Regions from separate parts of the Sporosarcina sp. P29 genome, predicted to be linked through region 3. Evidence: riboswitches for the same ligand, from Rfam matches in the RefSeq annotation. Region 3 holds a riboswitch; each other region holds the start of a gene.
What was found. A riboswitch is a leader RNA that binds a small molecule or an ion and turns the genes downstream of it on or off. The one in region 3 is predicted to bind cobalamin.
Positions count from the first base shown of each region.

Region 1: linked by a shared signal. The riboswitch ahead of CSV68_RS10080 (DUF4430 domain-containing protein) and the one ahead of CSV68_RS10775 (ribonucleoside-diphosphate reductase subunit alpha) in region 3 are both predicted to bind cobalamin.
Region 2: linked by a shared signal. The riboswitch ahead of CSV68_RS09695 (hypothetical protein) and the one ahead of CSV68_RS10775 (ribonucleoside-diphosphate reductase subunit alpha) in region 3 are both predicted to bind cobalamin.

Region 1 is NZ_PDYX01000010.1:11,558-16,123, reverse strand. It holds gene CSV68_RS10090 (glycine betaine uptake BCCT transporter) at 1-1,416, opposite strand, end outside; gene CSV68_RS17330 (hypothetical protein) at 1,786-1,962, shown strand; cobalamin riboswitch at 2,103-2,287, shown strand; gene CSV68_RS10080 (DUF4430 domain-containing protein) at 2,431-4,539, shown strand.
Region 2 is NZ_PDYX01000009.1:56,009-60,574, forward strand. It holds gene CSV68_RS09685 (ABC transporter ATP-binding protein) at 1-347, shown strand, start outside; gene CSV68_RS09690 (ABC transporter permease) at 337-2,280, shown strand; gene CSV68_RS09695 (hypothetical protein) at 2,331-2,552, opposite strand; cobalamin riboswitch at 2,805-2,995, opposite strand; gene CSV68_RS09700 (MATE family efflux transporter) at 3,093-4,439, opposite strand; gene CSV68_RS09705 (GNAT family N-acetyltransferase) at 4,436-4,566, opposite strand, start outside.
Region 3 is NZ_PDYX01000011.1:34,714-39,279, reverse strand. It holds gene CSV68_RS10780 (flavodoxin) at 1-58, opposite strand, end outside; gene CSV68_RS10775 (ribonucleoside-diphosphate reductase subunit alpha) at 46-2,229, opposite strand; cobalamin riboswitch at 2,428-2,604, opposite strand; gene CSV68_RS10770 (alanine/glycine:cation symporter family protein) at 2,969-4,390, opposite strand; gene CSV68_RS10765 (glycerate kinase) at 4,455-4,566, opposite strand, start outside.

The DNA.
Region 1 (4,566 bases), on a different contig from region 3:
GGAGAATGGTAAGGCGGCTATGATGATGACGTTTTGAAGAGCATCCAACCCACCAACATATAATAGAATAATCGCAATGGAAGACTGAATGACACCCCAGACAACTTTTAAGTTATTAGGTGGAGTCAATGAACCATATGACGACTGCATGCCGAGTACAAATGTTGCTGAATCCGCTGATGTAATGAAGAATGATGTGATCAGCAAAATAGCGACAACTGAAATGACGAATGACCAAGGCAATCCACTGAACATCTCAAAAATCGTCAACTCTGTTGCAGTTGAGGCTAGATCGATAATGCCTGCCTTTTGTGTTTCAATAGCTGTCGTACCAAATGCTGAGAACCAAATGGCGCTCAATACTGTCGGTACAACAAGCACACCGATCATGAATTCACGAATTGTTCTACCTTTCGAAACACGGGCAATGAACATGCCGACAAATGGTGACCACGCTATCCACCAAGACCAGTAGAATAGTGTCCAGTCATTCAACCATGAACGATTTTCAGGTGTAAGTGGTGCTGTACGGAAACTCATACGAATGAGGTGCTCTAAATAACCTCCGATAGAATCAGTGAACATATTGAAGATCAGCAATGTTGGACCGAGTGCAATGATAAAGACCAACAGTGTAAGAGCTAATACCATATTTGTATTTGATAAAATACGAATACCTTTTCCAAGACCGCTCCATGCGGATATTAGGAATAATACAGTTACGACCCCAATAATAATAAATTGAGACCAGAAACCGATCGGTACACCGAATAAGTAATTCAAACCTGCGTTGATCTGGACTGCTCCAAAACCAAGTGATGTTGCGACGCCGAAGACAGTAGCGAAAACTGCAAAGACATCAATGACGGTTCCGAGTTTACCTTCTACACGATTACCGAAAATTGGACGAAGTGTAGCAGAAATCAATCCAGGCTGACCCTTGCGGAACTGGAAGTAAGCTAGTGCTAAAGCGGTCATACCGTATATGGCCCATGCGTGGAAGCCCCAATGGAAAAATGTTGAACGCATCGCTTCTTTATACGCTTCTTTCGTTTCAGTAGGTGCAGTAGCTGAACTTACTGCATAATGTGAAAGAGGTTCTGCAGCTCCATAGAACACGAGTCCAATTCCCATACCGGCGGAAAATAGCATCGCAAGCCAAGAGAACATAGAAAACTGCGGTCTATCACTGTCTTTCCCCAATCGAATCCTGCCGAGTGGACTGAATATCAAATAAACTGAGATGAAGAATAACATAGAAACTGTCAGCAAGTAATACCAGCCGAATGAATCAGAAATGAAGTTTCTTATAACGAGCGTGACAGCCTCAAAGTGATCGGGAGCAATTACACCATAACCGACTGCCAATACGACCGCTGCTAATGTAATATAAAATGTTGACGATACTTTTTTCATAGGTCCTCCTTTTTTGAATGTAGTTTGTGAAATGAGCTAAGTACATAATCGAAAAGCACAATAAAATTGCACACATACACTTCACATTACCCATTTAATCGCCCATGTAAACGCTAAATAAAAGGCGGTTTGTTGACAAAATCATTACTAGTGAAAATAAAAAAGACGAGAAAAATTCCTTCTCGTCCAATATGTAAGTTGGTTCTGTAGCGCAATTCATTTACTTGCCCATAGTCATTAGCTTGTGCTTGTGTCAGTATACATGAAAGTTGAGGGTGATTTCCAGCTAGAAGAACAATTTCCTTTCATACACCAAGAACCGTAGCCATGTTATACTATAGAAACAAATGAAATGAGGAGGGGATTTTCGTGCAATATTCACAACCTAAGATGCTTCAGCTCGTAAAGCATAGCCCAGAGTTAAACAGGCGATTGAAAGAGATTATGAAAGAGCATGAGCTAGAGAAAAGCTTTGCATTGAAAGCACTTTATCATGCAGAAGTGAAAGATGGCGGAGTCTATCAGCGGGATTATCAGGAGCTGTAAGCATTCACTCACTTATATAGCACGTGATGAAATAAATAATATTTACAAAAAGACCGATGAGAGATTCTTTCATCGGTCTTTTATACTATTCTTTTGAAATAATAAAAAGTAGCAGGTGAGCATGTGATATACTAATGTAAAATTGAATAGAATATTTTGGTTCTTTACATTATTGTAAAGATGAAAAAGGAAACAGGTGAAAATCCTGTACGGTCCGGCCACTGTAAATGGGAAATATCTTCAAAACACCACTGGTGAAATACTGGGAAGGTTGAAGATGTGATGATCCATAAGTCAGGAGACTTGCCAAAATACCATGCGTTACGCCTCCCAGGAAGAGGTATGCATATTGTATTGGATGTAATAAGTCATTAACTGAAGTCCGCTTATACATAGTGCCCTTGTCTCTTTCTGGAGGCAAGGGCTTTTTTACGTTCAATTACCAAACTAGGATAAGGGGGAAATCATTTGTTTAAGCGTTATGTATCTATCATTGCAAGTGTTTTACTAGCAGTAACGATGCTGTTACCTGCAACGAGTTTAGTTGCTTTAGCGAATTCGGATGTTCAACAAAGTAATATAAGCCCGCAAGCCGCTAACTACTTAGTGGATGTCGAAGTAGAAGGTTTATCGGGGGGAATTTTAAAAGAAGCGGTTCAAGTTACAGAAGGACAAAATGCATTAGATGCATTGAAGAAGGCACTGAATAGCCAGAGCATAAAATATACTGTGCAAGAAAGTGATTTCGGGGCGTATGTAACATCAATTGATAATGAAGAAGCAGGAACATTAGGCGGTTGGGATGGCTGGAATTATACAGTAAACGGACAAGCTCCTTCTGTTGGAGCCGCTGCTTATGTCTTGAAAAATACTGACGTGGTGAAGTTCTTCTATGGTCGTTGGGCCGCTATGTCTACGTCTACACAGGTTATAGAACATAGTGATAATCCCGCAATTACTGTGAATCTAATAGGAGATACTTTTACGTCAGCAGCGCTAGAGACGGCGAATTGGACTGTCGAACCATCTAATTTAACAATTTCTACAATCACCCAAAATACGGATCAGCAAATTACAATTCAATTAAAAGGCAAAGTGGAACGTGAAAACCTCTCACTAGTTGCAACAGAAGCAGCTGTGGTAGGGAAAGCGGCAGATGCATTACAAATTACAGTAGTTGCGAGTCAAGAACGCGTACCTGAAGCAATTAAGAAAGTCACAGATTATATACTGAGTAAATCTGTTTCGAGCGAATGGACGGCAGTTGGTTTAGCAAAAGCCGGAGCAACTGTACCGGAAAGTTATGAAGAAGTATTCGAACAAAATGTCCAACAACAAATCGTTGCGAACTTGGAACGTCTAAAAATAACAGATGCAGAACGTTTGACGATAGCGGCAGCAGCGATAGGGAGAGATCCTAAAAATATCAATGGTATCGATTTACTGGATAAAATTTATAACAGTATAAGTATTAGAAATGTTGATACGATGACTCGCCAAGGAACGAATGGTTTGATTTTTGCATTAGTTGCACTCGATACGAAAAACTATGAAGTTCCAAAAGATGCAAAATGGAACCGCGAAAAGATAGTTGAGGCTCTTTTAAGCTATCAAAGGGCTGATGGTGCGTGGAGTTTAGCTACAAGTAATACAGGGACTGCGAGTTATGATATGACAGCAATGGCTCTTATTGGATTAGCTCCATACAATGAGCAACCAGCTGTTAAAAAAGCTGTCGAGAAAGCAGTTACTTTCTTGTCAGAAAGCCAAGGTTCTACTGGTGGATTTAACGAAACGTTCGTAGGTGGCATTTCTAGTGAAGCCACTTCGCAAGTGATCATTGGACTGACAGCAAATAACATCGATCCCCAAGGAGAACGTTTTACAAAGAATGGCATCAACTTGATCGATCATTTGTTAAGCTTCCAAACAGAAAATGGGGGCTTCAAGCATACTTTAACGGGTTCGACAGACGGAATGGCTACAGAACAAGCGATTCAAGGTCTTGTAGCATTTGATTTATTTACAAAAGGTGAAGGGCGTTTATATGACTTCTCAGAAAAATCAACGCAACTTGAAGTTTCAAGTCATTCAACTCTTCAAGGGATTCTTAATGACAGCCTTCTAAAGGTGCAGAAAAATAAAAATGAAATTTGGTCTCCTATTTTTATTGAAAACACGGAAATGATTGAAGGATATTATGTTGTGCAAGCTGGAGAAAATGGAACGAAGAAAGAAACGGAAATTCCTGAAGGAACGAAAAAAGTATTTATTGTAGATAATGATCGTCCATATCGTTATTTCGATGCCGAAGTAGTAGAACCTTCTCATACGTTTACAGTCACGTTCAACAGAGAAATTCAAGACTCGAAAGTGAATTTAAATAAAATCTATGTAGAAGACATTACAGGCAAGCGTGTGCCAGCCACAGTGAAAGCAAACGGTGTAACAGTTACTGTGACACCTGAAACAGACTATATGGAAGGTCAGTTATATTCTTTAGTCGTAATTGATCCAGTCTCTGCAGAAGGAATAACAATAAAACAATCTGCTCGTAAATTATTCATTATTAAATAAGGAGGTATGCTTTATTTCTATCATCAA
Region 2 (4,566 bases), on a different contig from region 3:
AATATCCGAACGAAATATCAGGTGGACAAAAGCAAAGGACATCTGCTGCCCGAGCATTTATTCATGATCCAAGCATCATTTTTGCGGATGAACCAACAGGCGCTCTTGATTCAAAGGCGGCATCTGATTTGTTAAACAAACTAAGTGATCTCAACACGAAGCGAAATGCCTCTATTGTGATGGTCACTCATGACCCACTTGCCGCAAGCTTTAGTGAGCGTGTCGTGTTTATCAAAGACGGACAAATTTATACGCAACTGAATAAAGGAGCCCAAACACGAAACGAATTTTTCAATGATATTATCAAAACACAAGGTGTTCTGGGTGGTGTGCAATATGACGCTTAACCAGTTAATCTTCCGCAATATCAAGAAAAATCTAAAGCATTATTATGTGTATATCTTTGCTCTGGTTTTTAGCGTAGGCTTGTACTTTTCATTCGTAACTTTGCAGTTTGATCCAGCATTGGACGAAGCAACTGGAGGAGTGAAAGGTGCTGCAGCAATTAAATCAGGTTCAGTTTTTTTGATTGTTATCGTATCTGTATTTTTGCTATATGCTAACAATCTATTCATTAAACGCCGCAGTAAGGAAATTGGATTATTCCAATTGATCGGGATGACGAAAGGAACTGTTTTTCGTATTTTAAGTGTCGAGAATTTTGTGTTATACATCGGTTCTCTCGTTGTAGGGATATTTTTAGGGTTTTCAATGTCCCGATTACTCATGCTGATTCTATTTAAGGTCACTGGTGTAATGGATGTTGCGACTTTGCGTTTCTCTTCAGAGGCATTATTTCAGACATTGGTCGTATTTGCGGCAATCTTTGTATTGATTTTGATTATGAATGCGATATTTATTAAACGACAAAGTATATTGTCTTTGTTCCGTGTGACTACTGTGACGCAGCAACGAGTGAAAAAGATGACAGTATTTCAAGCGGTCATCGGTGTGTTCGGTATTCTCCTCATAATAGTTGGTTATTATTTATCAGCCCGATTATTTAGTAGTGTGTTCCTCGTGAATCAGCTATTTCTAGTGATGATTGTCATACTCGCTTCCGTGATTGTAGGAACGTATTTATTTTATAAAGGATCGGTCAGCTTTATCTTTAACCTGATTCGTAATCGTAAAGGAGGATATTTGAACGTTAACGACGTACTATCGCTCTCTTCGATTATGTTTCGAATGAAATCGAATTCTTTTCTATTAATGATTATTACATCTTTATCTGCGCTATCTATAGCATTACTTTCGTTAAGTTATATCTCGTATTATTCAGTAGAGAAATCAGTAGAGCGAACTATTCCTGCTGACTTTACCATTCCTGATAAAACACGTGCAATGGAGTTTACACAGGCACTTGAAAGTAAAGGCATCGCCTTTACAGAGACAGCTATTGATCTATTGACTACACCTGTTGATTTATCGAGAGTTCTATCTATTCCGGTTGGGGATAGTCCAGATGTGAGTTATACCGATACAGAAATGATCGTCATTAGTGATGAAGGATTGTCGGAGATAGACGTAGCAGAAAAGGAAGTGCTCTTCGTCAACTCCGATAGTTTGACGGAAAACTTCATGAAATTCCAAGAGAATCAGCAAGTCGAATTTCAAGGTAAAGAGCATTTGTATGATCTGACACTAAAAGGGACGGAAAGGGTAGCAGTTCTCCCAACGCGTGTGACCTATGCTTTCGTTGTCGCGGTAGTGGATGATCAAGTATTCCAGGTAATGAATAAAGACAAAGATCCTTCTATTACATCCGAATTTACAGAGTATCATGGGGTGGATATTGACAATGAAAATGATGTGGAAAAAGCAAATGAATTATTTAATGAATTGGGGATAAACGACTGGGCAGGGCATGAATCGAAGGTTGAAGAAAGAATTGAACAAATGCAAGCTGCGGGCATGATCATGTTCATCGTCGGGTTCCTTGGCCTCGCTTTCCTTGTAACGTCTGGGTGCATACTATACTTTAAACAGATGGATGAAAGTGAAGATGAAAAATCCAACTACACCATTCTTCGTAAACTCGGCTTTACACAGACAGATTTACTTAAAGGGGTTCAACGAAAACAGCTATTTAACTTCGGTATTCCATTAATCGTCGGTCTTTTTCACAGCTATTTTGCTGTGAAATCCGGCTGGTTCTTATTTGGTACTGAAATGCTGACACCAACGATTATTGTGATGTTCATCTACACAGCACTTTATTCTATATTTGGTTTGCTTTCCGTATTGAATTATAAGCGTGTCATTAAAGAATCTCTATAACACAAGAACACCCCTGACACAAATCAAAGTCAGGGGTGTTTTACTATAAATTAGTTACTACCTACTAATTCAGCTACTACGATTTGATATGCTTTATCTAAATTAGCCAATTGTCTAGCTTTTTCTGCAGAGTTATTAGTGGAATCTTCGGATATTTGTTTCTTTACATCTTTTACTAGTATGGGAAGGGGGGTAGAGTGAGTGCTTACTCGATCCGACATCAGTGTATCCTTTAATAAGTTTGTAAAGTCATCAATTGTTTGATTGTGCATAGTTCATTCTCCTCATCGTGTTTTGTATTGGTTCGTTGACATGAAAAAACATCCGTCCGGTAAATACCTGGAAGGATGTTAAGTGGGAAGCCATGACGAATTAAACGGTTCAGTCGGATATTCATATATAGTGGATCGATAGAAGCTGTATCGAAGCCACCTATTGAATGTCCTGATCCCGTTTTTTCGTACGTCGGCTTGTGTATGATTGTTCATAAGCCGCACTTGACACCTCCTATCCGCGTAGGGTATTGGTGTGTACTGATCTAGGCAGGTCTCCTGGCTCGTCTTCAACGTATAATTCACCTTCCCATTTCCCTTGCGGTGAAACAGTGGTAACGAATTATACTCCAACTCACAGTTGCGGGACAGCATCGGTTTTTCACCGATTTCCCTTTTAAGCGTTTAAGAAAAATAAACGCACCTATCTCTAACACGATATTCAGTTGCTCTTTCAGTATATCACTATTATTTATGAAAGGAACAAAATAGCGCAGTATCCATATAGGATCTGCACTATAACTTTTGTCTGTAATCATGTTACCCACTCAGCGAATGACGAGTCGCGTTTCGTTGATATAAATATACTCCAACAAATACAATAAACTCAGACGCAGGGATAGATAGCCAAATACCATTTAGCCCAAAGAAGCGTGGTAAGATCATCAAGAAAATCAACATAATGATAATTTCGCGAGAAGCGGTGATCCAAGTGGCCATCCGTACATTGCCGACTGACTGATAATACGTCATCATCACGAAGTTTGTACCTGTGAATAAATAAGCAATGAAGAATAAATTAATTCCGGTAGTGGCCAAATCTCTGACGGCTTGTGGGAAGTCTCCGAAAATCGATACAATAGGGCCCGCTGCAAACTGGCCAACGAGGAAAAACACAGCACCTGCGATGACTACAGTAAGGGTGGCCTTTTTTACGGTTTCCTTCATTCTTTCTCGGTTGCCAGAGCCTTGATAATAACTGATCAGTGGCTGAATTGCACCACCCATTCCTAAGAATAGCATTAGCATGACACTGTGCACATAGTTCAAAATAGAGAATGCTGCAACACCTTCTGTACCAGCCATCCGTTCAAACGCAATATTATGTGTAATGGTAAAGAAAGAAATCCCTAACTCAGATAGAAAGCTCGGGAATCCGACAAATAGGATTGCTAAAAACAACTTTTTATTGAACTTTAAACGAATCAGTTTCAAGTTATTATTCTTCTTAAAGAAATGGGTGACCAGTACTAGCATGCCCAAAAAAGAAGCGATAATTGTAGCAATTGCAGCACCGGCAACGCCGTAATCTAAAATGAATAAGAACACATAATTCAAGATGATGTTCACGACAGAAGTCACAATTAGCCCCGCCATTGAAAGATTTGGTGCTCCGTCGTTCCGTACGAAAATACTAAATGTGTTCTCTACAGTAAAGATAAAGCCAAACAGTAAAATCACAAATAAGTATTCCGATACATAAGGGAAAGTGGTCGTATTCGCTCCTAGTGCGTACGCTAGCGGATCCCTAAAAATAAAGGCGGTCAAGCCTAGTATAATGGTGAAAAAGAATATAGAAAGAATCGCATGTGTGAAAATCGAACGAGCCTTCTGAATATCTTTGGCACCCATCGCCATGGAGTATTTTGTGGCGGCACCTATACCAATCCATAAAGAAATAGCAAAAAAGATAGTATAAACGGGAGCCGAAATTCCGACTCCCGCTAATGCTTCTGCACCCAATCGATTACCAACCATGATGCCGTCCGCCACAATATTGATTGCCATTAGTAACATACCGACAGTTGAAGGTATTAGGTAACGTAAAAAGATACGTCCTACTGGCTCAGTATCCAATTGATTGAATTTGGGTGAAGATGAATTCATTGCAAAGGACTCCTTTGAAGATCAAGTTCCATGATGAGGCAAGGGAATTCACCTACATCATCAATTTTTCCATTTAACTTAAAACCGAATTTTTCGTATAAATGCTGTGCGGCTTTATTACTTGGAT
Region 3 (4,566 bases):
ATTCCGCTACTTCCTGTGTGTTGCCGCTCCAGGATGCATAGGCGATTAAGAATGACACCACTCGCACTCCTCAATCTCTGCTGCGGTTGAACGCATATAGTACGTCGTTTTCATGCCGGATTTCCATGCCTGCAAGTGCAGATCCAAAATAACAGATGCACGGATGGAGTTCGGTACATAGATGTTGAATGAAATCGACTGATCGATGTGTTGCTGACGCGCGGCGTTTTGCTTGATAGACCAGCGCTGATCGACGATGTAAGCAGAACGACGGTAAATGTCATACGTATTGTGATCTAGATCCGGTGCAATAACCGGTAATTTATAGTCTTTCTTCTCTTCATGGTAGAACGGCTTGAACACTGGATCGATCGATGCTGTTGAGCCTGCGATAACCGACGTCGAGCTGTTCGGCGCAACTGCCATCAAGTAGCCGTTACGCATACCGTTCATTGCCACGTCCATGCGCAGTTCACGCCATTTATTGGAATCGTATTCGCGTTGCTCGAAATATTCTCCCGTTTGCCAATCCGAACCATCAAACAATGGATACGCGCCTTTTTCTTTTGATAATTCCATTGAAGCTTTAATTGTCAAATACGCGATATTTTCGTATAACTCGTCTGCGAAATTCACCGCTTCGTCTGACTCCCACTGAATGTTTTTCAATGCGAGTAAATGGTGCCAACCAAATGTGCCGAGTCCAATTCCACGGTAGCGTGCATTTGTGCGTTGTGCTTGTACAACTGGAATTTGGTTTTGATCGATAACGTTGTCGAGCATACGTACTTGAATTTTGATCAAGCGGTCTAAAACGTCTGCTGTCACAGCTTTTCCAAGGTTGATCGATGATAGATTACATACAACGAAATCGCCTGGTTTTGTGCGTGTGACGACCATATCGTCTTCGAGTGTAACCGATTCATGTGTAGATGCTGACATATTTTGTAATATTTCTGTACACAAATTACTAGAATAAATAATTCCTTCATGCTTATTAGCGTTCATACGGTTTACTTCGTCGCGGTAAAACATGAATGGCGTTCCCGTCTCCAGCTGGCTACGTAGGATCCGCTTCATGATTTCAATCGCTGAAACCGTCTCTCTTGATAAATCTTCATTGCGGACACATTCTTCATACTTCTCGCGGAATGTTCCTTGTCCTTTTGTTTCATCATAGAAATCTTCCAATGAATAGCCCATTTTCGTGCGGACTTCATGTGGATCGAATAAATGCCAGTCTTCACGGGACTCGACTTTCTCCATGAACAAGTCCGGCAAGCATACGCCTGTGAAAATGTCATGTGCGCGTAAACGGTCATCCCCGTTATTGAGCTTGAGGTCGAGGAACGTGAAGATATCTTGATGCCATACGTCGAGATAAACGGCTACGGCACCTTGACGTTGTCCGAGTTGATCAACACTGACTGCTGTGTTGTTCAGCTGTTTGATCCAAGGAAGAACACCGCTTGACGCACCTTCGAAACCACGAATCGATGCACCGCGAGAACGAACTTTTCCCATATAGACTCCGATACCGCCACCGAATTTCGACAAGTTCGCAATATCGGTGTTGCTGTTGTAAATCCCTTGCAGTGAATCATCTACTGTATCGATAAAGCAACTTGATAGCTGACCGTGCATCTTGCCTGCGTTCGACAATGTAGGCGTCGCAACCGTCATGTACAAGTTGCTCATCGCCCAATACGCTTCGCTGACTTTATGAATACGGTCTACCGTTTCATCTTGCATTAACGTCATCGCGATGATCAACCAGCGCTCTTGCGGAAGCTCCACGGACTGTTTCTTAAAGTTCACCGTTACATAGCGGTCTACCAATGTTTTCAATCCGATATATGTGAATAATAGGTCACGAGAAGGATCAAGCAGCTTACCGATTTCCTGAAGCTCGTCCTGGCTATATTTCTCTGTCAGAACGGGTGTATATAAACCTTGTTCCACCAAGCGTTCTACATTTTTCGCAAAATCGGTATAGACATCCGCTCCACGCAATGCTTTTTGCTTTGCATAGACGTCGAATAAATAAATACGCGCCGCTACAAACGTCCAATACGCATTCGCTTCATCAATACGGCTTAAAGACTCTAGCACCATGGCGTTCGTCCATTCAGTTGCTGAGCTCGCTGGGTGACGCTCTTGGAATTTCTCACTCGCTTCGATCAACGGTTCGATTTGTTTCTTGCCGAATTCCTGTTGTAAGTTTTCCATCAATAAATGAAGTCCCACAGATTCTTGAATAATAGCCATTATATCCGCTCCCTTTAGTTAATTAATTCGGTTATGTACTAAATAAAAAAACTCCCGATATAATCGGGAGTCGTCGATTGACGTGTAGTAGATAGCGGAAAGTTTTAGGCAGACTGAAAAAAGACTGCTTTGTGCTTTCACTCTCCAACCCCGAAGAATGTTTTGCTGAGATGACTGGCAGGTCTACTGGCTGGCACATCGTTCTTCCATCTTTCCTTCCCGCCGAAGCAGTGGTTTTCATAAGATAGTCGTCCGTGCCCTCAGTTGCGGGGGCAGCTCCGTTCGTGGCGGATTCCCTTTTAAACGTGGTGGGTACCAATTCATCTAAATGCTGTTATACACTATATATAGTGTGTTGATTCATATATAACCCTAACATGTTGTGTTCAAACATGCAAAACAAAAATCGAACCGATGTTCAGAATCCTTCTTCTGAACTACGATTCGATTTTTCTTATTCAGTATTTTATAGTATATCAAACTTTTTACTTCTTGACTAAATTGTTTGTCTGAACGTTTTATTTAGATAGTGAAATTAGTTAGGAGAAGGGATGAGGGCTCCAGCCGGGGGACGCGTTCCGAAGGGCCCTCGTCTTCCGCCCTCATCCTACATAAAACACCTAACACTTAGTCAGTTCATTACTCATTTTAATAGTAGTTCAAGATCAAAACCTCAAAAGCCCGAGAATTTCTATCGATATTACAAACGATCTTCTGCTCTTTCAGCTGTTTCTTCCCAACATTCTGCGCCTTTTAGGCCAGGGATGCTAGCTGATTTGAAGACGGGGTTTCTGCCGGCTTTTCGTTGTTTGGTGAAGTCGTCGAGTACTTTGAAGGCGATTTTGCCTAGGAGTAGAATGACGACTAGGTTGATAATGGCCATTAGTCCCATGAATAGGTCAGCCATATCCCAGACAATTTGTACTTTTGCAACGGCTCCGAAAAAGACCATTGCGAGTACGAGTACTTGATAGATTCGTTTCCATATGACGTTGGCGTTGATGAATTCGATGTTCGTTTCGCCATAGTAGTAGTTACCGATGATGGAACTGAAGGCGAAGAACATGATCGCCACAGCGATGAAGTATGGTGCCCATGCGCCTACGTGTACTTCCATGGATGCTTGTGTCAATAAGATACCGTTTGTTTCGCCTGATTGGTACAAGCCGCCAAGTAAGATAATGAAGGCAGTTGCTGAACAGATGATGATGGTATCGAAAAATACGCCTAATGATTGTACGAGTCCTTGTTTTGCTGGGTGCGATACGTTCGCTGTCGCTGCTGCGTTTGGCACACTACCCATACCTGCTTCATTGGAGAAGAGACCTCGGCGTACACCTTGCATCATAGCCATTCCAATTCCGCCACCCATGACCTCTTTAATACCGAATGCGTGCTCGATAATTAATGCGATCATCGCTGGAACTTCTGTAATATTCAATATTACAATATACAATGCTACGATAATATAAAATGTTGCCATGACAGGGACGATTGTCTGCGTTACTTTAACAATACGTTGCACACCGCCAAAGACGATCACTGCCGTCAGGACAATGAGTCCAACCCCTACAGCCCAATGTGGAATGCCGAATACGTCCGTGAACGATTGACTGATTGTGTTCGATTGCACTGCGTTAAAGATAAATCCAAAACACATTGTCAATAAAATCGCGAAGACAATTCCAAGTTTCCGCCAGCCGAGTGCTTTTTGCATGTAATACGCTGGCCCTCCACGGAAAGTATCGCCATCTTTCACTTTATATACTTGTGCCAATGTACTTTCAATGAATGCAGTTGCCATACCGATTAGAGCAATAACCCACATCCAAAATACTGCACCAGGACCACCGATTCCGATCGCAAGGGCTACCCCTGCTACGTTACCAGTTCCTACGCGTGATGCAGCACTGATTGTAAATGCTTGGAACGGAGATACCCCGTCATTGCTATCTTTTTTCTCTACAATTAGACGGAACATCTCACGAAACAAGCGTACTTGCACAAACTTCGTACGAATTGTGAAATATAAACCTGCTGCCAATAAAAGTCCGATTAAAACATATGTCCAAATGAAATTATTCGCCGGCCCTACAAGCCAGTCGATCGCATTTTGAAACATCTGACCACCTCCTTGTGTATTCTATACCCTACTTGCCTATTTACTATGCTTAGCATAATACATACTATTTTCTGTTTTGCAAAACTACAGAAGTTTGATCCTCCAATAAACTTGCTGCGTTAGCCATCAATTCGGCCAATGACTTCTCTCCGTCATCCAACGCATGCAATTCAGAG